Regions from separate parts of the Arthrobacter sp. NPDC058288 genome, predicted to be linked through region 1. Evidence: riboswitches for the same ligand, from Rfam matches in the RefSeq annotation. Region 1 holds a riboswitch; each other region holds the start of a gene.

Region 1 (9,553 bases):
AACCGGAGGCGCTCCAGGAGTTCGTCCACGCGGTCCTCGCCGTGGCCCAGGTGCCGCGGGCCGAACATCAGCTCATCCAGCACCCGGCCGGTGACGAACTGGTGCTCCGGCTCCTGGAACACGGTTCCGATCCGGGAGATCAGCTGCTCCGCCTTCCACTTGTACGGGTCAATGCCGGCGCCTTCGCTGAGGTCAAGCGTGGCGGAAACCGTCCCCGCCACCGGCTGGAGCAGCCCTGCGAGGGTCAGGGCAAACGTGGACTTTCCGGAACCGTTGGGCCCCGTGATGGTCAATGCCTGGCCCGCCCGGACCTGCGCGGTAATGCCGGACTGCACCGGGACCGGCGGGACGGCCTTGAAGCGCCGCCGGCGGGGGCGTTCGCGGGAGACTGCGAGGTTCTCCGCGGCCAGCAAGAGGTTCCCGGCCCCCGGATCTCCGTTGGCGCCGGAGGTCCCGGAGGCACCCGGCGCTCCCACGCCGTCCGGCTCCAGGGCTGCACCGGTTCGCGCCCGGGTGGCGGGAACGTATCCCGGCACCCAGACGCCTGCGGCAACGAGCATGTCCCGCGCCTGCGCCAGGACCTGGTCCGGGGGGCCGTCCAAGAGCACCGCGTTGTCCGTGGCGGATCCTGGCTGCAGCACCACGATCCGGTCCACAAGGTCTTTCCAAACGCCCACGCGGTGTTCCACCACCACCAGTGTTGCCCCGGTCTTGTCCAGGCACCGGCCCACGGCGTCGCGGACTTCCAGGACGCCCGCAGGGTCCAGGTTGGCAGTGGGCTCGTCGAGGAGCAGCAGTCCCGGGCGCATGGCGAGGATGCCGGCAAGCGCGAGGCGCTGCTTTTGGCCGCCGGACAGGGCCGACGTCGGGTGGTCCAGCGGCAGGTGGGCCAGTCCGACGTCGTCGAGCGCCGCTCCGACGCGCGTCCAGATGTCCGCGCGCGGGACGGCGAGGTTCTCTGCGCCGAAGGCGACGTCGTCCCCTACGCGGGAAAGGACCACCTGCGTCTCGGGGTCCTGCTGCATCAGGCCGGCGCGCCCGCGCTGCAAACGCGGCGGGGCGCCGTCGATCAGCAGGGTGCCGGTCTCGTCGGAGTCGTCGGCATCTGGCGTTCCGTCGTGGCGGGCTCCGGAGTCGCTGTCCCCGAGCACCCCGGCGAGTGCGTGCAGCAGCGTGGATTTGCCCGCTCCGGAAGGACCCAGCAGCAGCACGCGTTCGCCCGGCTGGATGTCCAGGTCCAGGCCCTGGACGGCAGGGAGGGGCCGGCCGGCATGCCGCCAGCCCCAGCCGCGCGCCGTAACCGCTGCCGGGCGGACGGTGTCGGAAGACGTCATGAGCAGTGTGCGTTCATCAGGAGAAGACGGGCTCCGTCGCTGCCTTGCGGGAGGCGAAGGAGCTCAGCACGCCGGTCCGGGCCAGGCCGCGGGTGGCGAGCCAGGACAGGCCTCCGGCGATGATGGCGCCCGAGATGGCCGTAAAGATGATGTAGGCCAGCTTGTCGCCGGCGGCGTAGGCGATGTTCCAACCCCACGGGGCGAACGAATCGTTCAGGCCGCAGAAGAGGCCTGCGGCGGCACCGGCCAGCAGCGAAACGGGCAGGTTGAACTTCCTGTAAACGAACACCGCGAAGATGATCTCCGCACCGAGCCCCTGCACGAAGCCGGAGAACAGCACGGAGGCACCATACTGCGACCCCATGATCAGCTCACCGGTGGCGGCCACTGTTTCGCAGAACAGGGCCGCTCCGGGCTTGCGGATGATCAGCATGCCCAGGACGGCGGGAATCATCCAGCCGCCTGCGATAAGGCCGGTCAGCGGCGGGTAGACGGCGTTCATGGGCGGCGAAACTGCGGCGGCCCCCTGGGACCAGGCCCAGAAGATGACACCACCGGCTACGGCGATCAACGCGGCAACCACGATGTCCACCACACGCCAGTTGTACTTGCTGTTGCCAAGCGTCTGCTTGGCCGTCATTCCAGTCATTTTCTTCCTCCTGAGGTACAGGAGGGGAGAGTGTTCCCCGGACCGTCCACGGCTTCCGCCGCCTGCTGCCGGACACTCTGAGAACTCGACTCCCTTGCGCCGGTACTAACCGGATCAGGTTCGAGGGTCTGCGGCTGTCCGCACTCTCAGCGCCCGCCTCCGGTTCCCTGGAATATTCCAGTGATGCCCGACGGCGACGCTCCCCTGTCGTATCAATTCGCCCTTTGTGGGCGTGGATCAGTTTACACCCGCGGACCCGCGAAATCCCGGTGCGGGTGTCACAATGCGCGGTGATCCGGGCGGGGTGATGCGGTTAGGCTAGGGGAAGCCCTGTTTCCGTCGTTTCCCACCTGTAAGGGGTACTGGAGTGAGTTTCTTCATCAAGCTGCTAGGAACCGGAGTGAGCCTGCTTGCCGGATTTGCCGGCACCAAGGCCGTTGACGTCGTCTGGGAAAAGATCACCGGCCGCAAGCCCCCGAAGGGCGACAAGGACGACGTCCCCACCACCCTGCGCAGCGCCCTGACCTTCGCACTGATCTCGGCGGCTGTCAGCGCCATCATCCAGGTCCTGGCCAACCGGGGCACCCAGCGTGCCATCACCCGCTTCGCCAAGAGCCAGGACATCGTTTAGTCCCACCCGGGAGAGTTTTTGTCCAGATAACGGGAGGTAATTGACCTCCAAGTCGCGATATCTGGACAAAAACTCCACCAGGGGTGGCGCCCCGGAACTTGCGGGCCGCCACTTAGGCTGCGCCGTCGTCGTCCTCGTCGGCGGCGCGCTTTTCTGATTCCTGCCTCGCGGCGGCCTTCTTGTCGGCTGCCTTCAGCACCACGGCCTCCAGTTCATCCGTGGTGAGCAGTTCCTTGTGCAGGTGCTTGGTGCGGTAGCCTGCCCGGCCCACCATGTGGGCGGACACCGGAACGGTGAGCACCTGGAAGATCCACGCCACGAACAACACGGGCCACACCCACCAGGTCCGCAGCTGCAGGCCCACCGAGGCCAGCAGCAGGAAGAGTCCCAGCACCTGGGGCTTCGTGGCGGCGTGCATCCTGCTCATCAGGTCGGGGAAGCGCAACAGGCCGATGGCCGCACCGAGGGACATCAGGGCGCCCACCACCATAAAGACGGCCGACACTGCATCAATGACTGTGTCCACGGCGGAGGGTTCAGGATTCATGGGGCTGCTCCCGCCGGTCGGCCACGAAGCGCGCCACGGTCACGGATCCAATGAACCCGATGATGGACAGCGCCACGAGCAGCATCAGGTTGTTCAGGTGCCCGTTGACGGCCATGTCAATGCAGAGCGTGGCACCGATGATGGCCAGCAGCACGTCAGAGGCCAGCACCCGGTCCAGCAGGGACGGGCCGATGGCGATCCGGACAATCGCCCCGGCTGCCGCCAGGGACAGGATCACGGCCGTTACGGTCAGGACGACGTCCATCATGCGCCCACCTCCTGTTTCAGTGCGGCCAGTTCCTCGCGGGTGCCCATAATCCTGATGAGTGCCGCCTCGGCATCCCGGACCTCTTTGCGCAGGTTCACAATGTCCTCTCCGCTCCGCACATTGAGTCCGTGGATATAGAGGGTGGACGTGGAGCGGTCCACTTCCACCACCAGCGAGCCCGGAATCAGCGAGATGACGTGGCCGGTGGCGGTCACCATGAGGTCCGAGTGGCTGCGCAGCTTGACGGCGACGACGGCGTTGGTCACCTTGGGCCCGCGGGCCAGCGCCAAGTACAGCACCTGGAAGCTGGCGGCCACCACTTTGCCCAGGAACACGATTGCGAACGGGACTGCCCGCACAATGCTGAAGCGGCCGCCCAGCTCCACCGGGGGCAGGTAGAAAAGCCGTGCCACCACAACGGCGATCAGCGCACCGAACAGCAGGTTACCGGGGCTGAAGTCCTGCCAGAGCGCGGCCCAGACGAACACCAGCCAGACCAGCAGGGGCAGTTCCTGCCGGATCGAGATCCGTCGCCGGTTCATTTCTTCCCCTCCTGCTGTGGGACCCCAGGCTGTCCAGGCTCAGGCTGCGCGATCGGGGGCACGGGGGCGTTTTCGCCCAGCACGGCCTGGATGTACGCGGACCGGTCCAGCATTTCCACGGCCGACTGGTCCGCCACCCGGAAGAGCGGCCCGGCAAAGACGGTGAGTGCCACGCCGAAGGCAACAAGGCCCAGGGTTGATCCCACCATGGTCCGCGGCAGCAGCGTGACGTTGCGCTTGCCCGCGCGGTCGCCCGTGTCGGAGTCCTCAGGAGCCGCCAGCAGCACAGGGTCCGGGTTCTCTGCGTCCTCGGGCTTGCGCCAGAACGCGCGGTTCCAGACACGGGCGACCGCCAGGAGCGTCAGCAGGCTGGTCACAACGCCGCCGATCACCAGGGCGTAGGCCAGCGGGGTGCCAAGCTGCACACCGGCCTGCAGCAGCCCGAGCTTGCCCAGGAAACCCGAGAACGGCGGGATGCCGGCCAGGTTCATGGCGGGGATGAAGAACAGCAGGGCCAGGATCGGGGACAGTTTGGCCAGGCCGGCGACGCGGTCGATCGACGAGCTTCCGCCGCGGCGTTCGATCAGGCCGGTGACCAGGAAGAGGCTGGTCTGGATGGTGATGTGGTGGGCCACGTAGAACACCGCAGCGCCAAGTCCGGCCACCGAGGACATCGCCAGCCCGAACACCATGTAGCCGATGTGGCTCACCAGGGTGAACGAGAGCAGACGCTTGATGTCGCTCTGGGCCAGCGCACCGAGGATTCCCACCACCATGGTCAGTAAGGCCGCCACCATCAGCGGCGTGTTCAGCGAGTCCCCCGGAAAGAGGAGCGTCTCGGTGCGCACCATGGCATAGACGCCCACCTTGGTCAGCAAGCCGGCGAACACCGCAGTGACGGGGGCTGGTGCCGTGGGGTAGGAGTCAGGCAGCCAGAAGGACAGCGGGAAGACAGCCGCCTTGATGCCGAAGGCCACCAGCAGCATCACGTGCAGCAGCATCCGCGTTCCGGGGTCCAGGTCCGCGAGCTTGACGGCAAGATCCGCCATGTTGATGGTTCCGGTGGCGCCGTAGATCATGGCGATGGCGATCAGGAACAGGACGGAGGACACCACGGAGACCACCACGTAGGTCACGCCGGCACGGATGCGGGGGCCGGTTCCGCCGAGGGTCATCAGCACGTAGCTTGCCGTCAGCAGGATCTCGAACCCCACGTAGAGGTTGAAGAGATCACCCGACAGGAAGGCGTTGGACACGCCGGCCACCAGGATCAGGTAGGTCGGGTGGAAGATCGACAGCGGCGCGTCCTGGTCGCCGTCGGCCATGCCCTGGCCGGTGGCGTACACCAGCACCGCGAGGCTGACCGTGGAGGAGACCACCAGCATCAGGGACGAGAACTGGTCCACCACCATCACGATGCCCCACGGCGGCAGCCAGCCGCCGATGTTGACGGCCGCGGTTCCGCCGTCCCAGACGGAAGCCAGCAGCACGCATTCGAGCAGGAGTGTCAGCGAGAGCAGCGTGATGCTGACGGCCCGCTGGGCCCGGGAGTGCCGGATCAGCACGAACGTCAGGGCGGCACCGAGGATGGGAAGTACGACGGCGAGCGGGGCAAAGCTTGCGATGTTCACTTCACGCCTCCTTCCGGGCCGGGAGTCACGTTTTGGGAGCCGGGCTGCTCTTCCGCAGCGGCGTCCTTGGCTTTGATCTTGCGGTCGCCGGCTTTCACGGTGGCCACGCCGCCTTCCGGGCGTCGGCCTGAAGTGCCGTGGCCTGGAACGTCGCCGGAGCCGCTACCGGCGGACAGGTCCGAATCACTGATGCCTTTGCCGTCCGAACCGATCATGGTCAGCGGGAATTCCGAGGTTTCCACCGGGATCTCGGAATCGTCCTCCGCGTCGAAACTGGGGGTTTCGGCAACGCGGATGTCCTCGACGTCGTCCTGGATCTCATCGCGGCGCGCCAGCACCCAGGTCCGGTAGATGATGCCCAGCATGAAAGCCGTCACCGCGAACGAGATCACGATCGATGTCAGGATCAGTGCCTGCGGGAGGGGGTCGTTGTAGTCGCGGGGGTCCGTGTCCTTGCTGAACATGGGTGCCAGGCCGGCGTAGCCGCCGGTGGCCAGGATCAGCAGGTTGGTGGCGTTGGCCAGCAGCATCAGGCCCAGCAGCACCCTGGTGAGGCTGCGTTCCATGATCAGGTAGATGCCGCAGGCATAGAGCGCGCCCATGACGGTCAGCAATGTCAGGTTGACGCTCATGCCTTCCCCCTCCCGGTGGTTTCGGCGGGAACTCCGTCCGGTTCCTGCCCTTCGGTCTCGCCCTCGGGGTCCTCTTCAAAGTGCTCATCGATTTCTGCTCCCAGGCTGCGCAGCACGTCCAGCACCAGACCCACCACCACGATGTAGACGCCGATGTCGAAGATGGTGGAGGTGACGAACTTGATGTCGCCGAACACCGGCAGCCACAGTTCGATGATGGCGCTCTGGAACACCTGGCCGCCCAGCAGGAGCGGCACCACTCCGGATGCCGCTGCCGTGGCCAGCCCGATTCCCAGGAGGGTCCCCGCACCCACGGGGGTGGCCTCCCGCAGTTCGAAGCGGCCGCCGGCAAGGTAGCGGATCGTCAGGGCGAGTCCCGCCGTCAGGCCGCCGGCGAAACCGCCGCCGGGAAGATTGTGCCCGGCAAGCAGGAGGTAGATGGAGAAGACGATCATCGAGTGGAACACCAGACGGGTGACCACTTCAAAGATGATGGAGCGGCGCTCGGGGGCCAGGGTGCGACCTGCCACGAGCCACGCGTCCCGGGTGGAGGCCGCAAACTTGCGGCTCAGGGCCAACGCGGCGCTGTCACGGGAGCTCTGGCCGGCTCCGGAGCGCCGGCCCACCGTCCCTTCTGCCACGGAGGAGGCGGCCCGGATGCCGTCTCCGCGCCCCCTAACAAAGATGAGGCTGGCCACGCCCGTGGCAGCCAGGGCCAGGACGGAGATCTCGCCGAAGGTATCCCACGCCCGGATGTCCACGAGGGTGACGTTGACGATGTTCAGTCCCCCGCCGCCTTCGTAGGCAAGCCGCGGGAACTCTAGGGCGACGGGCGTCGCGACCCGGGCGCCCATCGCGTAGATGGCCACGAAGATCATGGTGACTCCGAACGCCGCCCCGATGATCACGCGGATCACCCGGTACTTGCCGCCGGTGCGGTCGCGGAGTTCGGCCGGCAGGCTGCGCATGGCCAGGACAAACGCCACCAGGATGATGGTTTCCACCAGCATTTGGGTCAGGGCGAGGTCCGGTGCGCCCTGCAGTGCGAACATCAGGGCAATGCCGTAGCCGGTCACGGAGACCATCAGCACGGCGAGGAACCGCTTGTTTGCCCGCACGGCAGCCAGTGCCCCGATCACGATGCCGGCCCCGGCCACCAGTTGCAGCGGCGAATTGGGATCGATGAAGTACAGGCCGTCCGGCAGCGGCTTCCCGGCAATGAGGAGGGCGGTGAGCGGAAGCGCGAACGCCACGGTGAGGATCACCGCGAGGTAGAAGAACAGCGAACCACGCTGGGTGCGTCCCGTTACCCATACGGCAACGTCATCCAGCGCCCCGATGGTCATTTGGTAGGCGCGGTCGCCGTCCACCCACGCCGGTACCAGGCTCTGGCCTCTGGCGACCATGTTGCGGCCGTAGAACATTGCCAGGCCGAGCGCGAAAGTGATGGCCGTCAGGCCCAGCGCAGGCGTGAGGCCGTGCCACAGCGCGAGGTGGCCGGCGGCGGTGGCCGGATCACCGCCGTCGTGCACGAACTCCGCGGCGTACGGCTGGATCCAGCCGTCCACCGGCGCCGGCCACAGGCCGTAGACGATAGTGAGCAGGCTCAGCAGTGCCGGGGCGGCAAGGAAGGACGGCTTGATGGCCTTGAACGGTGTGGGCGCGATGCCCGGCTTCGACGCAAAGGCGCCCCACATAAAACGGGCACTGTAGGCGAAGGTAAGGATGGATCCAAGGACCAGCCCGGCCAGCACTACCAGCCCCCAGGGGCCGGCCGCATCACCGGACGTGCCGTAGTGCACGAAAGCCTCGAACACCGATTCCTTGGCCACGAAGCCTGCCAGCGGCGGGATGCCGGCCATCGAGGCGGCACCGATGGCCGCAACCACGGCCAGGGCACGCGAGGCCTTGTAGACGCCGGAGAGCTTGCGCAGATCGCGGGTTCCGGACTGGTGGTCGATGATCCCCACCACCAGGAACAGGGTGGCCTTGAAGAGCCCGTGGGCCAGGAGCAGCGCCAAACCGGCCAGTGCCGCGTCCGGTTTGCCGAGCCCCACCACCATGGTGAGGAATCCCAGCTGGCTCACCGTGCCGTAGGCCAGGATCAGCTTGATATCGGTCTGCCGCAGCGCCCTGTACCCGCCCACCAGCATGGTGGCCAGGCCCAGCCCCAGCACCATGGGCAGCCAGTACGCTGTTTCAGCGAACCCGGGCGCCAGCCGTGCCACGAGGTAGACGCCGGCCTTCACCATGGCAGCGGCGTGGAGGTATGCGCTCACGGGGGTGGGCGCCGCCATGGCTCCGGGGAGCCAGAAATGGAACGGGATCAGCGCGGACTTCGTCACGGCACCGATGAGGATCAGAACGACGGCGGCGGCCACGGCTCCCGCTGCCGGTCCGGCGGCCAGCCCGGGAGCCTGTTCCAGGATGGCCGATATCCGGTAGGTTCCGGCGCTGGAGCCCAGCATAATGAGGCCCACCAGCATGGCCAGGCCGCCCGCCGTGGTGACCATCAGGGCCTGCAGGGCCGAACGCCTGGCGGAGAGCCGGGTGCGTGCGTAGCCGATCAGCAGGTAGGACAGGACGGTGGTGAGTTCCCAGAAGATGAACATCAGGAGCAGGTCGTCGGCCGTGACCAGGCCGAACATCGCCCCGGCGAAGGCCAGGAGCTGGGCGCCGAAACCGCCCAGGTTGCTGTCCTTGTTCTTGAAGTAGCGCGCACAGTAGACCAGCACCAGGGCACCCACGCCGAGCACCAGCAGTGACATGATCCAGGCCAGCGGGTCCATCCGGAACGCCAGCTCGATCTTGAGTTCCGGGATCCAGGGAAGAATCTCGGTGACGGCGCTGCCCGTGAAGGGTGGCGTTGCGGAGGCTTGGCCCGAGGCTCCCTGGTACACGGCGTCGCGCTGCAGGAGCAGCCAGACGAATGAGCCGGCGGGGACCGCAGCCAGCGCGTAGAACGTATTCCTGCGGAACCTCCGGAAGAAGAACGGCGCCACGGCAGCCACCGCGAAATGCACGGCAAGGACTGTGATCACTGGTATCTCCGCAACGTCAGGAATTCGATTGTCAAAAGTTGGAGCAGGCGGTCATTCGTCAGGTTCGGTGCACACAGTTTATCAAGCGGATGCAAACACTTTTGCCACCCGCCCGGGCGTCGCGGGGCGGATTCCCCGCGACGCCGGGGAGTTTCCACCCCCTGTTCACTCGCCGTTGCAAATGGTTCGTCGTATCGCCAGGGCCGGATAGCATTCAGCCTATGAACCCCGTCACCGCTTCCGCGGCTACGCAGCCCCCGTCCGAACTGGAGTCCGGA
Region 2 (9,553 bases), on a different contig from region 1:
CGGCCGCGAGGGCGGGCCACAGCAGGTTCGTCAGCGCGAAGTGGCCCAGATGGTTGGTTGCGAACTGTGACTCCCAGCCGGGGCCGACCCGTTGCTCGGGGCTGGCCATGATCGCGGCGTTGTTAATCAGGATGTCCAGGCCCGTGCCTGATTCTTCGGACGCCGGAGACAGGAAGCTGTCGGCAAAGGCCTGAACGCTTGACAGGTCCGCCAGGTCCAGGGCTGACACGCCCACACTTCCGCCCGCCATCAGGGCCGCCGGCGAGCCCGACTCCGGGACGGCAATCCCTGCCGCTTCCAGAACCCGCCGGGCGTGGTCCGGCCTCCTCGCCCCCACCAGGACGCGGGCACCGGCGGACGCCAACGCCCGGACCGTCTCCAGCCCGAGGCCGGAGTACCCGCCCGTCACAATGGCCGTCTTCCCGCCGAGGCCGATGCCGGCAAGGACCTCTGCTGCCGTCGACTCCTTGCCGAATCCCGAGCCGATTTTTCGCTGCGGGGTCCTGTTGTTGTCCTGGTTCATGCCTGGTCCCCTCTCGGGCGGTGGTTCGACTGCTCAGAGTGCTGCTCAGTAAACCGGCTTGCCCGGTTCCACTTCCCGCACCCAGGCCAGGATGCCGCCGTCGAGGTGGCTGACCCGCTGGTAGCCCGCCTTGCGGGCCGCAGCCAGAACGGCTGCCGAGCGCGTCCCGGCCTTGCAGTGGAACACAATGTCCTTGTCCTGGGGCAGCTCCGCCCAGGCCTCCCCTGCCAGGATCCTGCCCTGCGGGATGAGGACGGACCCGTCGATCCTTACGATGTCGTGCTCACCCGGTTCCCGGACGTCCACGAGGTCGAAGTCCTTCAGCCCGGCTTTTCGCGACGCCAGCATGGTGGCCAGCTGCGTGGCCGTGACAGTGTTCTCTGTGGCCGTGGCTGCCTCCGGAACTATTCCGCAGAACGCCTCGTAGTCTGTGAGTTCCGTGATGCGCTCGGCTGCCGGGTCCCGTGCCACTTTGATCTCCCGCCAGCTGCCGCCGAGGGCGTCGAACAGCGCGACGCGCCCCAGCAGGGAACGTCCGACGCCGGTGATCAGCTTGACCGCTTCGGTCACCATGAGCGAGCCCACGGCGGCGCACAGCATCCCGAACACGCCGCCCTCGCCGCAGGACGGCACCGAACCGGCCGGCGGTGCTTCCGGGTAGAGGTCGCGGTAGGTCGGGCCGTGCTTCTCCCAGAACACGCTCACCTGGCCGTCGAAGCGAAAGATGGAGCCCCAGACATAGGGCTTGCCGAGAATGGCTGCGGCGTCGTTGACCAGGTAGCGCGTGGCGAAATTGTCCGCGCCGTCCAGGATGAGGTCGTAGTCCGCGAACAACTCGAGTGCATTCGAGGCGTCGAGCCGCACATTATGGAGCTGAACATCCACCAAGGGGTTGAGCGCGGCAATGGAGTCGCGTGCTGACTCGATCTTGGACCGCCCCACGTCCGCAACGCCGTGGATGACCTGTCGCTGCAGATTGCTCAGGTCAACGGCGTCGTCGTCGATGATTCCCAAGGTTCCCACGCCCGCGGCGGCAAGGTAGAGGAGTGCCGGCGAGCCCAGTCCGCCGGCTCCAATGACCAGGACCCTGGCGTTCTTGAGCCGGCGTTGGCCTGGCGTGCCGATCTCCGGAATGATGAGGTGGCGGGAGTAGCGCTCCACCTCTTCGGCGGTCAGGGCATCCGCCGGTTCCACGAGAGGATCCAGGGTTGCAGGGACAGCAGTTGCGGTGATCGTGGAAGCCATACTTCAATGTATGCCCGAAGATGCCGCAAGGTCATATTACCCGCGCGTAAAGTGTAGGTAACTGCAATGGAAAGAAGGCCAACAGTGGTTCATCATGCACCGGTTGATCGGACACAGGCCGGGAAGGCAGCCGCGGGACAAGCGCGGACCGGCGGTGCGCGTTCGGCGCGGCTCCCGCGTGACGAACGACGCGCCCAGTTGCTGGCGGCCGCCCAGGAAGTCTTTGTGGCCAACGGCTACCACGGCGCCGCCATGGACGAGATCGCTGAAACCGCCCATGTCAGCAAACCGGTGCTTTATCAGCACTTCCCTTCCAAACGCGAGCTCTACCTCGCCCTGCTGGACAGCCACCTCAGTGCACTCACGGACCTCATGATGGGTGCGCTGAATTCCACCGACGACAACGACGAGCGCGTCCAGGCGGTCATGCGTGCCTACTACCGCTTTATTGCCAGCGACGACCAGGCCCACCGGCTGGTGTTTGAATCGGACCTGATCAATGACAGCGATGTCAGTTCCAGGCTTGAAACATTCAACAAGACTTTTGCCGACGCCATTGCGCGGGTCATCGCCGAGGACACCAAGCTCCCTATGCTGGAGGCCCAGTTGCTGGGCCGTGGACTCGCCGGCATGGCCCAGGTCAGCGCACGCTATTGGCTGGAAACCGACGGGAACCTGGACATCGATGTGGCCAGCGACCTGATCTATCGTTTAGCTTGGCGCGGAATCTCGCGCTTTCCCAAGGAAACCTAGACTACAAATAGAGAACACCTTTAGAACTTTGATTGGCTGGGAGGCCTCGCTGTGGAAGTAAAGATCGGCATTCAGAACATTGGCCGCGAAATTGTGCTGGAATCGGCTCAGGATGCTGACTCGGTGGCAAAGCTCGTCGAGGAATCCATTAGCAAAGGCGCTGAACTGCGCCTGACTGACGAAAAGGGCCGCGTGGTCATTATTCCCGCCAATGTCCTGGGTTACGTTGAGATCGGCGCCGAGGAAGCCCGCCGCGTCGGTTTCGGCCAGCTCTAGGCCACAGCTTCACCTCGTCCCGAACCGCCCTGCAGCAAGGAGTTCGCTGAATGCTTTCCCTGGTAATCGTGGCCCTCGTGACCGTGGCCGCAGGTTTTGTTGTCTGGGCCAACGACAGGCGGCATGCGAAGTACGGCATCGGCATGCCGGCGGGCGTGGCGACTGCCGTGGGGATGCTGAGCTGGATCATCTTCATGGCCGCAGGGCTTGGTTACCAGCCGGGCCTGACGTGGATTCCGTGGGTGCTCCCCATGGTCCTGGGCACCGGGGCGGCTCTCGCCGCCGCGGTGTACCTGGGCCGGAAGCGTGCCCTGTATGACACGAAGGAGCTCACCGCGGCACTGCGGCTCTAAATAAGCGCTGCGGCTCTAAGTGCTGGGGGCGCGGGGCGGGTACTTGGCTGGAACGGCCACCGCTGCCACGGCGGCGGCAGCGGAGCTGACGGCCGCCGCCGCGGCAACGTCCCGCCCTGTCACCTGCGTGCCGGCGTCGTGGGACGTAAAGCGGATAAACACCCTGTTGTAACGCCAGTCCAGGTCCGGGTGGTGGTTTTGTTCCTCAGCCAGGCGCCCGACGGCGGCAATCAGCTCAAGCGCAGCGGCCGCGGTCGGAGCCTTGAAGACGGTCACCAGGCCACCCGATTGGTGCCGCCAGTCGGGCAGCTCTGCGAGGGCGGCGTCAATCTGGGTTTGGTTGAGAGTGTCTTCCGTGCCTGTCACCGCTGGCTCCTTGGATGGTACGCCTACAGGAACTCCGCCCGGCCTTCCATTGCCGACGAGGCAAGAGCGTGCTCGCGGCGCGGGATCCGTCCTGCCGCTTTCGCCAGCCTACCGGCGATGACTGCGTGTTTGAAGGCCTGCCCCATCATCGCCGGGTTCTGTGCCCGCGTCACCGCTGTCGCCAGCAGCACCGCGTCGCAACCCAGTTCCATGGCGAGCGCCGCGTCCGACGCCGTGCCGATGCCCGCATCCAGCACCACGGGGACGGAGGCCCGGGAAACGATGAGTTCGATGTTGTGCGGGTTCAGGATGCCCAGGCCGGTGCCGATCGGGGACCCGAGCGGCATGACTGCGGTGGCACCGAGGTTCTCCAGTCGAAGTGCCAGCACGGGGTCGTCATTTGTGTAGGCGAACACTTTGAACCCGCGGTTTACCAGCTGCTCGGTGGCGTCCACCAGCTCCACGGCGTCCGGCAGCAGCGTGTGTTCGTCGGCAATCACTTCAAGCTTCACCCAGTCCGTCTCCAGCGCCTCCCGCGCCAGTTCCGCCGTCATCACGGCGTCCCTCGCGGTGAAGCAACCGGCTGTGTTGGGCAGGACCCTGATGTTGTGGTCCACCAGGAGCTGGAACAGCGAGCCTGTTTCCGCCGGCGAGTAGCGGCGCATGGCCACGGTGGTCAGCTCCGTGCCGGACGCGATCAGGGCAGCCCCCAGTCCGTCCAGGCTGGGCGCACCGCCGGTGCCCATGATCAGCCGTGATCCCAGCGGGACGCCGTCCACGATGAAGGGGTCCGCTGCCGCCTGCTGCCCGGTCCCTGCCGCGCCTGCAACCGTTGTTCCTGCCATGATGCTCAACCTCCCTGTACCGCGGTAACAAGTTCGACGTCGTCGCCCTCGGCCAGTGCCGTGACGAACCACTGGCTGCGCGGCACCACCTCGGAATTCCGCGCCACCGCCACCCCCAGCTTTTGGCCGTCGGCAGCCTGCCCGTTGGGCGCGAGGTTCCTGCCGGTGACCTGGCTGATGAGGGTGGTGACGGACGCGCCGTCGGCCACCGCATGTGCCGTGCCGTTCAGTGTGATGTTCATGCTGTTTCCTTGTTCGGGTCAATTGTGACGGTGTGTACGGGCGTTGCCGGAGTTGCCGGTCCGGCCGAAAGGCCCGAAAACCGGTCGGGCCGGAACGGAGCCCAGCGTGGATCGGTGTCGCCGTCCATCAGTTGCCTGCAGATGGACGACGCTGCAGGGGTGAGCAGGACGCCGTGCCGGAAGAATCCGGTGGCAATGATCAGGCCCGCAATATCCAGGCCGGTTCCGGCGTCTGCCACGCGGCCCAGCAGCGGCGCGTTGTCCGGGGTCCCCGGGCGGGCCCTCGCCGTGGCTTCGAGCAGTTCCAGTTCGGCGACGGCGGGAACCAGCACCTGCGCGTCGCGGAGCAGCTGGTAGACGCCGCCGGCGGAGACGGCCGACCCTGCGGGGGTTGAGGATCCTGCAGGCGCGGCCATGGCGGCAGCGGTGCCCGCTCCTGACAGCGCATCTTCACGCTGCGTGGCCCCGATCACCACGGTGCCGTCCTGCCGGGGCACGATGTAAACGGGAACTCCGTGGACCATTCCACGGACTGTGGATGTCACCAGAGGCTGCAGGTAGGCGGGGACACGCAGGCGCAGGATGTCGCCGTACACGGGGCGGAGCGGAAGCTGAAGCCCGGGTGGCAGGCCGTCCAGGGACGCGGCTTCCAGACCGTTGGCAAGGATCGTTTCGCCTGCGTGCACCGTGCCGCCCCCGGCCAGGCTGACGCCGCTGACCCGCCCGTCCTCCCAGAGCAGGCCGGCGGCCCGCTCACGCACGGTGGAGCCGGGCAGGGAATCCGAGATCACGGCAAGGAGCTTGCGGGGATCCACCTGATGGTCTGCCGGAATCTCGAAGGCGCAGGATATCCCCGGGCTCAGCAACGGCTCCTGCGCCCGGGCTTCCCTGACTGTCAGCGGTTCCACCGTCAGGCCGCTGGCCTGCTGGACGCCGCGCAGGTCGGCGAGCGCCCGGCGGTCTGCGGCGTCGGCACCCACGGCGAGGGTCGACGTCGTGAGGTAGCCCGTGCCCGGATCGTCGGCGCCGGGTTCACGGGATTGCCGCCCGGATTCCAGGCCGGCTGCGAATGCCGGCCACAGTCCCGAGGAGTGGAGCATAAGCTCCAGGAGGTCTTCCTCCTGGTAGTGGAGTTCGCTGACGGGGGCCAACATGCCGGCGGCGGCCCAGCTCGCGCCCGTTCCCGGTGCGTCGTCGATAATCATCACAGACCTGCCCGACTGCCGGGCTTCCCAGGCGATGCCGTGCCCGATGACTCCTCCGCCGATCACGGCGACGTCGGCGGTGAGGCGCCTGTCATGCTCGTCGCGGCTGCGCGCGTGCGGGCGGACTGCTGGGGGCTGGGGGGTCATTGTCATCCTTCCCTACGCCGGTACTAACCGGATCAGGTCAAGCGGTCGGCTCTGACGCCCTCTCAGCCCTGCAGCTTTGTGACAGCTGCGGCGGGCTCCCGCGGTACTCCCCCAGTTTAGGGGAACTAGGCTTATGCCATGACCGAGCAAGCTCTCCTGACCGACGCCCGCCTGTACCTCTGCACCGACGCCCGCACGGCCCGGGGCGATTTCGCCGACTTCGTTGAGGCCGCCTACGCCGGCGGCGTCGACATCATCCAGCTCCGGGACAAGAACCTGGAGGCGGCCGAAGAGCTTGAGGTGCTCGAGGTTCTGGGGGCCGCGGCCCGCCGCCACGGCCGTCTTTGGTCAGTCAACGACCGCGCGGACATCGCCTCGCTCTCCGGCGCGCCGGTGCTCCACATCGGACAGAAGGACCTCCCCCTGGCCTCGGCCCGGAAGTTCCTCGGCAATGAAGCAGTGATCGGCCTGTCAACGCACAGCCCCGCACAGATCGATGCCGCCATCGGCGCATCCCGCGGTCCCGCCGGACTGGATTACTTCTGTGTCGGGCCGGTGTGGGCCACTCCTACGAAGCCGGGCCGTGCCGCCGTCGGCCTCGACCTGGTCCGCTATGCGGCAGAAGCCACCCGCAGGACAGCTGCCGGTGCCGGGGGGGCAAGCGTTGACGGAGCGCCCCTGCCGTGGTTCGCCATCGGCGGCATCGACCTGGGCAACGTTAAGCAGGTGGTGGCGGCAGGAGCGCAGCGGATCGTGGTGGTCCGCGCCATCACGGAGGCCGATGACCCCGCCGCCGCCGCGAGCTCGCTGCTGGCAGCCCTCGACGCGGGCGCATCCTGACTATCCGGTCAGGCCGAGCTGCCTCATCCGGCTGGAATGCTTCTCCGCCAGCCCCGCGGTCAGCCCGCTGACCAACTCTTTCGCGGCGGCGCTGTCCCCGCCGTCGATCAGGCTTCCCGGGAAAGCATGTTCGTAGCTCACCCGCTGCGCCTGGGTCAGTGCTTCGCCCAGCAGCCGCCTGCCCCACAGTGCAAGCCTGGAAGCAAGCCTGGGATCATCGGCAAGGGCACTCCTCAGCCGTTCGCGGAGAACTTCCGTTGTCTCGTCGGAAGCCTGGATCTGTTCGATGACGTCCCGTGTTCCGGCGTCAAGATAGCGGGAAATGGCCCGGTAGAAGTCGGCTGATACGGTATCGATCACGTAGGCCTTCATCAGTGATTCGTACCAGTCGGCCGGGCGCGTCCGCGAATGGAAATAGTCCACGGCTGCCTGGAACGGCAGCATGGCATCCTCGGCGTCGATCCCCATGGCCTCCAGGCGGGCGCTCACCAACTCGTAGTGCCGGAACTCCACCACGGCAATCCTGCCGAGCACGGCCCGGTCGTGGAGGGTGGGCGAATACCGCGCGTCAGCGGCGAATCTCTCGAAGGCTGAGAGCTCGCCATAGGCCATCATTCCGAACAGGTCTGCGATGAAGCGGTTGTGGCGAGCGGTGTCGGCCGGGGATGAGCTCATCGTCCAAGACTAATGGCGCAAATAGAGCTAATCTGACTTTCGTGTCACATCATCATCTGACTCCAAGTGTCCACGAACAGACCAACCGCCTGGCCGAAGCGCTGAACGCGCTGCGCACGGAGTTGGAGCTGCCCGGGCCCTTCCCCGATGATGTCCTGCGGGATGCGCTGGCGGCCATTGCGGAGCACAAGATGCCTGATCTTGACCTCACCGACGTGGGCTTTGTGACCATCGATCCTCCTTCTTCCACTGACCTGGATCAAGCCCTCTTCATCGAGCGGTCAGGCGACGGGTACAAGGTTTTCTACGCCATCGCCGACGTGCCGTCCTTCGTGGCGCCGGGAGGAGCGCTCGACGCCGAGACGCGCCGCCGGGGGCAGACGTTCTACGCCCCGGACGGGCGGATTCCCCTGCACCCCGAAGCCATCAGCGAGCAGGCCGGCAGCCTCCTCGCCGGCCAGTTGTGCGGCGCCTTCGTCTGGGAGTTCGACCTGGATGCGGCGGCCCGCGTGGAGTCGGTGCTGGTGCGCCGGGCCAGGATCCGGAGCCGGGCGAAGCTCAACTACACGGGCGTCCAGGCCGACCTGGATTCCGGCAGTGCCGCCCCCGTCCTCCTGCTCCTCAGGGAGGTGGGGATCAAGCGCGTGGAACTGGAACGGCTCCGCGGCGGCGCCAGCCTCAACATGCCGGAACAGGAAATCGAACAGCTGCCCGACGGCGGCTACCGCATCGTGGCGGCGCCACCCCTGCCCGTGGAGGACTGGAACGCCCAGATTTCGCTCATGACCGGCATGGCTGCGGCTGACCTTATGCTCGAGGGCAAGGTCGGGATCCTGAGGACCATGCCCGCCCCGGACGAACGGTCGCTCCTGCACTTCAAGCGGCAGACAAAGGCGCTCGGCAGGCCGTGGGACGGTGAGGCCAGCTACGGCGAGTACCTGCGTTCCCTGGATCCCACCGACCCCCGGCAGCTGGCAATCCTGCACTCCGCCGGAATGCTGTTCCGGGGCGCCGGGTACACGCCCTTTGACGGCAACGTGCCGGAGGACGCCATCCAGTCGGCCATCGGGGCCGCGTATGCGCACACCACGGCACCGCTCCGCCGCCTGATCGACCGCTTCGTCCTGGTGATTTGTGAGGCGCTGAGCAACGGCACCGCGGTTCCCGACTGGGCCCGGGAAGCACTTCCCTCGCTGCCGGAAATCATGGGGGCCTCGGACCAGCTGGCAGCGAGGATGGAACGGCTGGCCCTGGATACGGTGGAGGCCGCCCTGCTCGTCAACCACGTCGGACAGGAGTTCGACGCCGTCGTCATCTCCGGGTCGAAGCCGGGCAAGCCCAACGGGAACGGGAACGGCGGCAACGGGAACGGCAACGGACCGTCCGGCATCATCCAGATCGCAGACCCGGCGGTGACGGCCCGGTGCCCCGGCGAACTCGAATCCGGCACCACGGTCCGGGTCAGGCTGATCTCGTCGGACATCAGCACGCGCGTGATCCGGCTTGAGCTGGTGGAGTGATTGCCGGCTGATTGTGGACTGCGTCCGGGGCGTCAGTCGGTGATGGTTGCGGGCAACAGCTAGACTGAGGGGGTAGTAATGGATGCCCGGTCGTTGATTTCCATGATTTTTGAATTCAACAAGCCCGCCCCTACGCGATCTTGAGATACGCCCGCTGGTCCCCAGTGCCAGCATTTAGATAGCCCGCGATCGGCTTCCACTGGATTTGCTTGCGCGCCCGAGCGTGCTCCGGAACGGCCTCGCGGCCGGCCCCGTTGAGCAAGCAGCGCCAATGCCCAAATGAATAAGGAAACTCCCCTGTGAGTGAATTGCACACGCACCAACTTCTGACCGACGAAACCGGCACTGAAACGATCGAGCCGGAAGAGACCATCATCTCGGACGAAAAGCCGCACGAGATCGAGGAGAAATCCTTTGCGGACTACAACGTCCGCGCCGACATCGTCGAGTCCCTGGCCGACGCCGGAATCACCCACCCCTTCCCCATCCAGGCAATGACGCTGCCCGTGGCCCTCGCCGGCCATGACATCATCGGCCAGGCCAAGACGGGCACCGGCAAAACC
Region 3 (9,553 bases), on a different contig from region 1:
GCGTCGGTGGCCACGGCGGGAGCTTCCAGCCGCTGCATGAACTGATCACCGGCAAGCAGTCCGAGGAGTCCGCTCCAGTAACCGAAAACGGCAAGAAGACTGACGCAGCAACAGGTAAGGAAAGTGTGGGGGCATGAAACTGATCACAGCAATCGTCCGGCCGGAAAAGCTCGACTCCATCCGGGAGGGGCTCGAATCCTACGGTGTGCAGGGCCTCACGGTCAGCGCGGCCAGCGGATACGGCAGGCAGCGCGGCTACACCGAGGTGTACCGCGGGGCTGAGTACAACGTGGACCTGCTTCCCAAGATCCGCGTTGAGGTCCTGGCCACGGACGAACAGGCGGACGACATCCTGGATGTCATCATCGCCAGCTCCAACACGGGTCGTGCCGGCGACGGCAAGGTCTGGACGGTGGACGTTTTTGAAGCCGTAAGGGTACGAACGGGAGAACGCGGCTCGGCCGCAATCTAGCCCACGCACCAAGCATGAAGCGGGCCGCTACCTTCTGGTAGCGGCCCGCTTTGTGCATGAGGAATTCCCTAGACGGGCCAGCCTTCGGGCCCCGATGTTCCAGCCGCGTAATCCTCCAGCGGAACGCTGCCGCGGCCCCATGCCTTGATGACCGGCTCAATGATCCGCCAGCAGTCCTCCGCGGTATCCGCCCGCACGGACAGCAGCGGATCACCGGTGAGGACGCCCTCAAGGACTTCGCCATAGGGAAGCAGGTCGGATGCGCTGAGTTCGGCGTTGAGGGTGGCCCGGTCAAGGCTTAGGACGTTGCCCGGGCCGTTTACGTCGACGTCGAACTGCAGCGTGTCTGGCCCGAACCCGATGCGGAGCTGATTGGGTGAATCGACGCCGGTGAAACCCTTGGGAAGGTGTGGCACCGGCTTGAAGGTGACCACGGCTTCCTTGCGTTTTGCCCCGAGTGCTTTGCCGGAACGGAGGATGAAGGGCACTCCTGCCCAGCGCCAGTTGTCGATATCCACCTGCACCTCGGCGAGTGTCTCGGTGTTCCTGGACGCGTCCACACCCTTTTCCTTGGCGTAGTCCGGAACCTTCCGGCCGTCGATGGACCCGGCCGTGTACCGGGCACGGCGAGTGCTAGACCGGTAGGGGGCCTTGACGCTGCTGGCGCGAAGGAGCGTGGCCACCGCGTCCCGCAGGTCACGCTCGTCAACCGAAGCCGGCGGCTCGATGGCCATCAGTGCCATGATCTGCAGCAGATGGCTCTGGATCATGTCCCTGAGCGCGCCGGCGGCGTCGTAGTAACGGGCGCGGCCTTCGAGTGCGAGGTCCTCGTCGAAGATGACCTCCACCTTCTCGATGTAGTCGCGGTTCCAGACCGGCTCCAGGAAGGTGTTCGCGAAGCGCAGGCCGAGGATGTTCAGAACCGTTGCCTTGCCCAGGAAGTGGTCCACCCGGTGGATGTGGTCTTCGGGGACCAACGCCGCGAGGGTCTGGTTGAGGTGGCGGGCGGAATCCTCGCTGGAGCCGAAGGGCTTTTCCATCACGAGCCGGGTACCGGGCGGCACTTCCTCCGGGGCCAGCACCTCGCACGCCTTTTGGCTGACGTGTGGCGGAAGGGCGAAGTACACCGCCGCCGGAGCCTCGAGGCGGGACAGCAGGGAAGCCAGCTCCCCGCCCGCAGTCACGTCAAGCTGGTGGTACACGGTTGTTCCCGCGAGCCGCTTGAGTTCGCGTTTGCCGGCCACGTCCGCCTGGGAGTTCGAGTCGGCAAAGGCCGTCTCGACGCGTTCCAGCCATTGTTCCTGGGTCCAGGGATCCGAGCCGGCTCCCACGAGCGTAAGGCCGCCAGCGCGTCCCCTGGCAGCCAGGCGGGCCAGTCCGGGCAGCAGGAGCCGGCCGGTGAGGTCCCCGGACGCGCCGAGGATGAGCAGTGTTTTTACAGTGGTTTGGGCGGCCATCCTGCCAGCATGCCATCTTGAAGGGCTGTCTTGGTACCCTAGATAGTCGAGTCCCGTTGTCGAGGCAGTTGGTCCAGGCCAATAACAGTCACGACTCTGGCGCGCCGCACCGGCCGCCAGCTGTAGATCCACTGAAAGAAGTGCACGGCGCGTGTTCAATTCACTCTCTGACCGGTTGACAGCAACCTTCAAGAATCTTCGCGGCAAGGGCCGCCTCACCGAGGCGGACGTTGACGCCACGGTCCGCGAGATCCGGCGGGCCCTCCTGGACGCTGACGTTGCCGTGCCCGTGGTCCGCGAGTTCACGGGCCGGGTGCGCGAGCGGGCCCTGGGTGCCGAGGTGTCCGGTGCGCTGAACCCCAGCCAGCAGATCGTCAAGATCGTCAATGAGGAACTCGTCGAAATCCTGGGCGGCGAGACCCGGCGTATCCGCCTGGCCAAGACCGGCCCCACCATCATCATGCTGGCGGGCCTCCAGGGTGCCGGCAAGACCACCCTCGCCGGCAAGCTGTCCAAATGGCTGAAGTCCCAGGGCCACAGCCCCATGCTCGTGGCCTGCGACCTCCAGCGGCCCAATGCTGTCAACCAGCTACAGGTTGTGGGCCAGCGCGCCGGGGTTCCCGTCTTCGCCCCGCACCCGGGTGCCACCTCCATGGAGCTGGAACACCCGGCCGGCGACCCCGTGGCAGTTGCCCGCGCCGGCGTCGAGGAAGCGCGTCAGAAGCTTCACGATGTCGTTATTGTGGACACCGCCGGCCGGCTCGGTGTGGATGCCGAAATGATGGAGCAGGCGCGCCAGATCCGCCGGGCGATCGTCCCCAACGAAGTGCTCTTCGTCATCGACTCGATGATCGGACAGGACGCCGTCAACACGGCGCTTGCCTTCGATGAAGGAGTCAACTTCACGGGTATCGTGCTTTCCAAGCTCGACGGCGACGCCCGCGGCGGTGCCGCCCTGTCCGTCGCGTCGGTCACCGGCAAGCCCGTCATGTTTGCCTCCACCGGCGAAGGCGTCGACGATTTTGAGTTGTTCCACCCGGACCGCATGGCGTCCCGCATCCTGGACATGGGTGACGTCCTCACCCTGATCGAACAGGCAGAAAAGTCCTGGGACAAAGACGAAGCCGCCCGGATGGCGAAGAAGTTCGCCGACCAGGAAGACTTCACCCTGGACGACTTCCTCGCGCAGATGCAGCAGATCCGCAACATGGGATCCATGAAGAAGATGCTCATGATGATGCCGGGCGCGCAGAACATCCGCCAGCAGCTGGAGCAGTTCGACGAACGTGAAATCGACCGGGTGGAAGCGATCGTTCGCTCCATGACGCCGCACGAGCGCGTTGCCCCCAAGATCATTAACGGCTCGCGCCGCGCACGCATCGCCAAGGGTTCGGGCATGCACGTCTCGGACGTCAACGGCCTGCTGGAGCGGTTCGCCCAGGCGCAGAAGATGATGAAGAAGATGGCTGCGGGCGGCGGAATGCCGGGCATGCCCGGAATGCCGGGCATGGGCGGCGGCGCAGGAGCCCGCAAGGGCGCCAGGAACGCGCCGAAGAAGAAGGCCAAGTCGGGAAACCCGGCCAAGGCAGCCCAGGAACTCCGGGATGCCGAGGCCAGGCGCGCTAGCGCCGGCAAGTCACTTCCGACCGGGGCCGCGTTCGGTCAGCAGGGAGCGGATTTCGATCCGTCACAGCTCAACCTGCCCAAGGGCTTCGACAAGTTCCTCGGCGGGAGCAAGTAGTTACTGGCGGTGCGGTTTTCCGCACGGGCAACATGCCTGCCGGCAGGATCAATGTCGACCGGCCGAATTGTCCGGCCATTGCCATAGGGTTGGGGCATGTTTAAGCAGCGCGTAGTGTTCGTCCACGGTTCGGGGGCCTTCGGGTCTGCCGCGTGGCCCAAGCAACACGGCATGGCCCTGGCCTATGACGCACTGTTCCTGCGCCGCCACGGCTTCGACGCCGCTGCGGAGCCGCTCGAATCGGACTTCCAGGCGGACGCCGGGATTGTGCTCGGTGCCTTGGCGGACGATGGCCGGGGCACCGCCGGCGGACATGTGGTGGCCCATGCCCAGGGCGCCATTGCGGCGATGATGGCGGCCGTGGAACGACCGGACCTGGTGCATTCCCTCACTCTGGTGGAACCCGCCTGCCTGTCACTGACCGCCGAACTTCCCGCTACTGCTGCCCACCGCGCACTGATGCAGCCGCTATTCGACGTGCGGCACCAGCTCGGCGACGACGACTTCCAGCGGGAGTTTGTCCGGCGGGCATTTTCCGTGCACAGTGATGGCCCGGCCACGCCGGAAGCACTTAACGCCGCCCGCAGGCTACGGTTGCAGGCGCCTCCGTGGGAGGCGCCGCTGCAGATCGTGCCGGGTGTGCCCACGCTCGTCCTGACCGGCGGATGGGAACCGCTCTACGAGGAGATTGCCGGTTACCTGCGCGAAACCGGTGCCCAGCACCGCGTTGCCGCGGGCGGACACCGGCCTCAGGATTCGGTGGAGGGAGACCGGGTCATCCGGTCATTCATCGGAGAAGTCAGCAGGCGTCAGCACTCACAGGCGTCGTAGCGGCACCGTCGCCCGTCGCTGCACTGAGCCGGGCCGGTCGCCCGGGGGCTGGAACCTGCGGCTCGGGGAGGTAGACCTTGCCGCCGGCCGCCAGGAATTCGTTGCTCTTTTCACGCATGCCGGCCGCCATCTCGGCGAGTGCCGCCTGTGCTTCGGCTGAACCGTACTCGTCCCTGATGTCCTGGCTGATGCGCATGGAGCAGAACTTGGGCCCGCACATGGAGCAGAAGTGCGCAGTCTTGGCCGGTTCCGCGGGAAGCGTCTCGTCGTGGAAGGACTCGGCGGTGACCGGGTCCAGCGACAGGGCAAACTGGTCCCGCCAGCGGAACTCGAACCGGGCCTTGGACAGGGCGTCGTCGCGTTCGTGCGCGCCGGGGTGGCCCTTGGCCAGGTCGGCGGCATGGGCGGCAATCTTGTAGGTGATCACTCCGGTTTTGACATCGTCCTTGTTTGGCAGCCCCAAGTGTTCCTTGGGCGTGACGTAGCAGAGCATGGCTGTGCCGTACCGGGCGATTTCCGTGGCGCCGATGGCGGAGGTGATGTGGTCGTAGCCCGGGGCTATGTCCGTGACCAGCGGCCCCAGCGTGTAGAACGGTGCTCCCTTGCAGAGTTCCTGCTGGCGTTCCACGTTTTCGCGGACCAGGTGGAACGGCACGTGGCCGGGCCCTTCCACCATCACCTGCACGTCGAACTCCCAGGCACGCTGCGTCAGTTCGGCCAGGGTGTCGAGCTCGGCGAACTGGGCGGCGTCGTTCGCGTCCGCTGTTGCGCCGGGCCGCAGGCCGTCGCCCAGCGAGAACGCGACGTCGTATTTGGCAAAAATTTCGCAGAGCTCGTCGAAGTGCGTGTAGAGGAAGTTTTCCTGGTGGTGGGCAAGGCACCAGCCGGCCATGATGGAGCCGCCCCTGGAGACGATGCCCGTCACCCGGTTGGCCGTCAGCGGCACATACCGCAGCAGCACCCCGGCGTGGATGGTCATGTAGTCCACGCCTTGTTCGCACTGCTCGATCACGGTGTCGCGGAAAATTTCCCACGTCAGTTTGTTGGCCTCGCCGTTGACCTTCTCCAGGGCCTGGTAGATGGGAACGGTACCGATCGGCACGGGGGAGTTGCGGATGATCCACTCACGCGTGGTGTGGATGTCATCGCCAGTGGACAGGTCCATCACAGTGTCGGCGCCCCACAATGTGGCCCACTGCAGCTTGTCGACCTCCTCCGCGATGGAGCTCGTGACGGCCGAGTTGCCGATATTGGCGTTGATCTTCACGAGGAATGCCTTGCCGATGATCATCGGTTCGGATTCCGGGTGGTTGATGTTGTTGGGGATGATGGCGCGGCCGGCAGCCACTTCGCTGCGGACCAGCTCCACATCGCAGTTTTCGCGGAGTGCAACGAATTGCATCTCCGGCGTCACCACGCCCTGCCGGGCGTAGTGCATCTGCGTGACAGTCTTGCCTTCGACGGCGCGGCGGGGCACGGGCTGCGCGCCCTTCCACTCCGCGGACGCAGCGCCGCGGCGCACTGCCGACTTGCCGTCGTCCAGCAGGTTCCGTTCCCGGCCGCTGTAGGGCTCGGTGTCGGCCCGCGATTCGATCCACCGGGTCCTGAACGGTTCCAGCCCCACCACGGGATCGCTGCCTGGACCGGCGGTCCGGTATACGCGGAACGGCGGGTTGGCCGCCCCGCCCGGTGAGGCCTCAAGGGCAATTTCGGTCACAGGTACCCGGATCCCGGAGGCCTCGTCCGAAATGAATCCCAGCGAGTGGGACTTCAGGGACTGCGTTTCATTTTGGGCAGGGATCAGCTGTGTTTCTTGTGTATTCACGGAATACTCACTTCCTTCGCCGGCATTACCCGGACAGGTTCAACGGTCGCAGGCCGCGTCAGCCCGATCTCAGCCCTTGCAGGGGCACCCGTGTGGTCGTAGACGAAGCTACCACAGGGGCGGGGAGGGTCCACGTCACATGCCGGTCACAACAGGGAGGGTGGAAGGGCGGTTTAGGCTTGAAGCATGCGTGGCGTCATCGAATTCAGCGGGACCGTGCTCACCGCCCCGGACCAGGAGCGGCGGGGCCTCTGGTCTGTGGACGGCAGGCTGACGTTCACACGGCCGGCCGCTCCGCCTGACCTGGTGTTGAACGGCTGGGTGCTGCCGGGCCTGGTGGATGCGCATTGCCACATCGGACTCGGACCGGAGGGGGACGTTCCGGATTCCGTGGCTGGGGAACAGGCCGTTACAGACCGGAACGCCGGCACGCTGCTTGTCCGCGACGCCGGCGCCGTCCACGACACGCGCTGGCTCCAGCAGCGACCGGAGCTTCCACGCATCATCCGGGCCGGCCGCCACATCGCCAGGACCCGCCGCTACCTTCGGGGATTCGCCGTCGAAGTTGAGCCGGATGGGCTGGTGGAGGCCGTCCGCAAGCAGGCGATGGCGGGTGACGGCTGGGTCAAGCTCGTCGGGGACTGGATCGACCGCGACGCCGGCGATCTTTCGCCGTCGTTCCCCGCCGCAGTGGTGCGGGACGCTGTCCGCGCCGCCCACGACGAAGGTGCCAGGGTGACCGCCCACTGTTTCGCGGAGGACACCCTGGATGACATGCTCGACGCCGGCATCGACTGCATCGAACACGGAACCGGCCTGCTGCCGCGGCACGTGCCGCGTTTCGTGGAGCAGCGCGTTCCCATCGTTCCCACGCTGATCAACATTGCGACATTCCCGGACATCGCGAGCCGCGCGGAAGCGAAGTTTCCCGTGTACGCGGCGCACATGCGGGCGCTCTGGGAGCGACGGAACGAGCGCATCCTCGAGGCCTTCGAAGCCGGCGTCCCGATCTACGCCGGGACAGACGCGGGCAGCGTCATCGGCCACGGCCGGATAGTGGACGAGATCCAGGCACTCCATGCAGCCGGCCTGCCGGCGGCTTCAGCCCTGGACGCGGCTTCCTGGGCCGCGCGTGGGTGGCTGGGGGCGGACGGCATCGCCGAAGGTGCCAGCGCCGACGTTGTACTGTGCGAACGGGACCCCAGGCTCGACCCGGCAACACTGCGGGACCTCACGCACATCATTCTTCGCGGTCGGCAGCTCCACAAGGAATAAATTGAAGCTTCAAGTAATTTACTCTATGTAAGCGTCGTCGGTCGCCGGCGGCCACGTTTCGGGAGTTTGGAGTTGCCATGACCACAGAATCCAGCAGCAAGGACCTGCTGCCCGCCGATCTCGCCATGGGCGCGGTGATGCTCAAAGTGGGCGACATGAAGCTCATGACGGACTACTACCAGCGGGCGCTCGGGCTGGAGGCCGTGGCTGAGGAGGACGGCGGCGTGTACCTTGGCCGCCGGGGCACACCCTTGGTCCACCTGGCGCCGGCTCCGGGCCTCAATCTCCCGGCCCGCGGCGAGGCCGGGCTGTTCCACACGGCACTCCTCTTCGAGGACCGGCCGTCGCTCGCGGCCACGGTGGCCTCCGCCGCCCGGTATGAACCGCGGCTGTTCACCGGGAGCGCCGACCATCTCGTCAGCGAGGCTTTCTACTTCAGCGACCCCGAGGGCAACGGCATCGAGCTGTACTGGGACCGTCCCCGCACCGACTGGTCCTGGGAGGGGACTAATGTGGTCATGGACAGCCTCGCCCTCCCGCCGCAGCGCTTCCTGCAGGAATTCCTGAGCGAGGAGGCGGTAAGCGGGCAGCGCGAGGCCGCGGCCGGCGTCGGGCACGTCCACCTGCAAGTGGGTGATGTCCAGTCGGCGCACGACTTCTACGTGGGCACCCTCGGTTTCGAGAAAACCGCCGGATGGCACGGGCAGGCCCTTTTCGTCTCCGCCGGCGGCTACCACCACCACATGGCGATGAACGTCTGGAACAGCCGTGGCGCAGGTCCCCGTAAGGACACCCTGGGCCTGGGCGAAGTCCTGATCGAAGTGCCGGGAACGGACGACGTCGGCGCGCTTGCCGACCGTTTGCGGGTTGCCGGCGTGGGGTCGCACCACACCGGAGCCGAGCTGCGGTTTGAAGATCCGTGGCGCAACCGGATCCGGGTCGCTGTCCGCTGAGGCGTCGCAGGCCTGCGCGTCCTTCTGGGTTAGGCTAAAACCGGAGGTCCGGGGGCGGCTGCGAAGCCCCCGCCCGGACCATCACACCGTCGACGGAATGAGGATGATTTCCATGGGTTTCACCGAAATCTTTGTTTCCACCCACGATGAGGCACTCAAGCGCGCGGCGGCACTCGACGGCGGCGGTGCCGCTGCTCCGGACGCGCTTCGGATTCCCGACATCAGCGACTTTGAGATAGAGCAGCTGGGCGACCTCGCTGGAGCGGCGGTCCACGCGTCAGGAGCCGACTACGAACTCGCCATGGTGGACGTGGCGAGTGATTCGCTGCTGGGCGTGCCGGCCGCCATGGTCCGGGCGCTCGCCGAACTCCTCAGCTACGAGACCGAAGGCGAGGGCGATGTCCTGGAGGATGTGGCGGCCAGGTGGGCGGCTGAGGAGGACATGCCTTTTGGTTCAGAAGAAGCCCGCGGCTATGTCCAGCAGCTCGCACGCATGGCCGGCAGCGTGGATCCGAACGCCCGCACCGGGCTGTACGTCTGGTCCTCCTGAGCCGGCTGGCGGGTGTCAAGTCGAAATCCCGGCTGCGATCTGGCACAATGAACAGGTACTTGATCTGCGTGGCCCCTCTCTCCGCGTCCGGATCTTGTCCTTTTAGAACCCCCTAGTACGGCCCGCCCCACGGGTGCAGAACGCCGGGCTCGACCCCGTTTCAGAAACAGGAGTGACCACAAAAGTGGCCGTAAAGATTCGCCTTAAGCGCTTCGGCAAGATGCGCGCACCGTACTACCGCATCGTTGTCATGGACGCACGCTCCAAGCGTGACGGCCGTGCTATCGAAGAGATCGGCAAGTACCACCCGACCGAAGAGCCCTCGTACATCGAGGTCGACACGGACCGTGCCCAGTACTGGCTCGGCGTCGGCGCACAGCCGTCCGAGCAGGTTGCGGCGATCCTCAAGATCACCGGTGACTGGCAGAAGTTCAAGGGTCTCCCTGGCC

The links. Region 1 has a riboswitch for thiamine pyrophosphate ahead of ACFVWT_RS12385 (ECF transporter S component). Riboswitches for the same ligand answer to the same signal wherever they lie in the genome.
Region 2: it holds a riboswitch for thiamine pyrophosphate, as region 1 does, so the genes downstream of both, thiO (glycine oxidase ThiO) here and ACFVWT_RS12385 (ECF transporter S component) in region 1, are expected to answer to the same signal.
Region 3: it holds a riboswitch for thiamine pyrophosphate, as region 1 does, so the genes downstream of both, thiC (phosphomethylpyrimidine synthase ThiC) here and ACFVWT_RS12385 (ECF transporter S component) in region 1, are expected to answer to the same signal.

What each region holds. Positions count from the first base shown of each region.
Region 1 is NZ_JBHVYH010000003.1:297,129-306,681, forward strand. Features, by position in the region: gene ACFVWT_RS12380 (ABC transporter ATP-binding protein) at 1-1,334, opposite strand, end outside; gene ACFVWT_RS12385 (ECF transporter S component) at 1,351-1,983, opposite strand; TPP riboswitch at 2,057-2,199, opposite strand; gene ACFVWT_RS12390 (DUF4235 domain-containing protein) at 2,351-2,614, shown strand; gene mnhG (monovalent cation/H(+) antiporter subunit G) at 2,727-3,161, opposite strand; gene ACFVWT_RS12400 (monovalent cation/H+ antiporter complex subunit F) at 3,151-3,429, opposite strand; gene ACFVWT_RS12405 (Na+/H+ antiporter subunit E) at 3,426-3,971, opposite strand; gene ACFVWT_RS12410 (Na+/H+ antiporter subunit D) at 3,968-5,602, opposite strand; gene ACFVWT_RS12415 (Na(+)/H(+) antiporter subunit C) at 5,599-6,234, opposite strand; gene ACFVWT_RS12420 (Na+/H+ antiporter subunit A) at 6,231-9,275, opposite strand; gene ACFVWT_RS12425 (MFS transporter) at 9,497-9,553, shown strand, end outside.
Region 2 is NZ_JBHVYH010000001.1:744,180-753,732, reverse strand. Features, by position in the region: gene ACFVWT_RS03545 (SDR family NAD(P)-dependent oxidoreductase) at 1-523, opposite strand, end outside; gene moeB (molybdopterin-synthase adenylyltransferase MoeB) at 569-1,768, opposite strand; gene ACFVWT_RS03535 (TetR/AcrR family transcriptional regulator) at 1,835-2,521, shown strand; gene ACFVWT_RS03530 (DUF3107 domain-containing protein) at 2,573-2,797, shown strand; gene ACFVWT_RS03525 (hypothetical protein) at 2,848-3,150, shown strand; gene ACFVWT_RS03520 (4a-hydroxytetrahydrobiopterin dehydratase) at 3,166-3,516, opposite strand; gene ACFVWT_RS03515 (thiazole synthase) at 3,540-4,361, opposite strand; gene thiS (sulfur carrier protein ThiS) at 4,367-4,603, opposite strand; gene thiO (glycine oxidase ThiO) at 4,600-5,961, opposite strand; TPP riboswitch at 5,948-6,067, opposite strand; gene thiE (thiamine phosphate synthase) at 6,094-6,795, shown strand; gene ACFVWT_RS03495 (ferritin-like fold-containing protein) at 6,796-7,470, opposite strand; gene ACFVWT_RS03490 (RNB domain-containing ribonuclease) at 7,512-8,990, shown strand; gene ACFVWT_RS03485 (DEAD/DEAH box helicase) at 9,290-9,553, shown strand, end outside.
Region 3 is NZ_JBHVYH010000001.1:1,151,723-1,161,275, forward strand. Features, by position in the region: gene ACFVWT_RS05475 (ammonium transporter) at 1-137, shown strand, start outside; gene ACFVWT_RS05480 (P-II family nitrogen regulator) at 134-472, shown strand; gene ACFVWT_RS05485 (glucose-6-phosphate dehydrogenase) at 541-1,929, opposite strand; gene ffh (signal recognition particle protein) at 2,081-3,670, shown strand; gene ACFVWT_RS05495 (alpha/beta hydrolase) at 3,767-4,501, shown strand; gene thiC (phosphomethylpyrimidine synthase ThiC) at 4,470-6,326, opposite strand; TPP riboswitch at 6,321-6,428, opposite strand; gene ACFVWT_RS05505 (amidohydrolase family protein) at 6,513-7,601, shown strand; gene ACFVWT_RS05510 (VOC family protein) at 7,679-8,554, shown strand; gene ACFVWT_RS05515 (hypothetical protein) at 8,667-9,104, shown strand; gene rpsP (30S ribosomal protein S16) at 9,289-9,553, shown strand, end outside.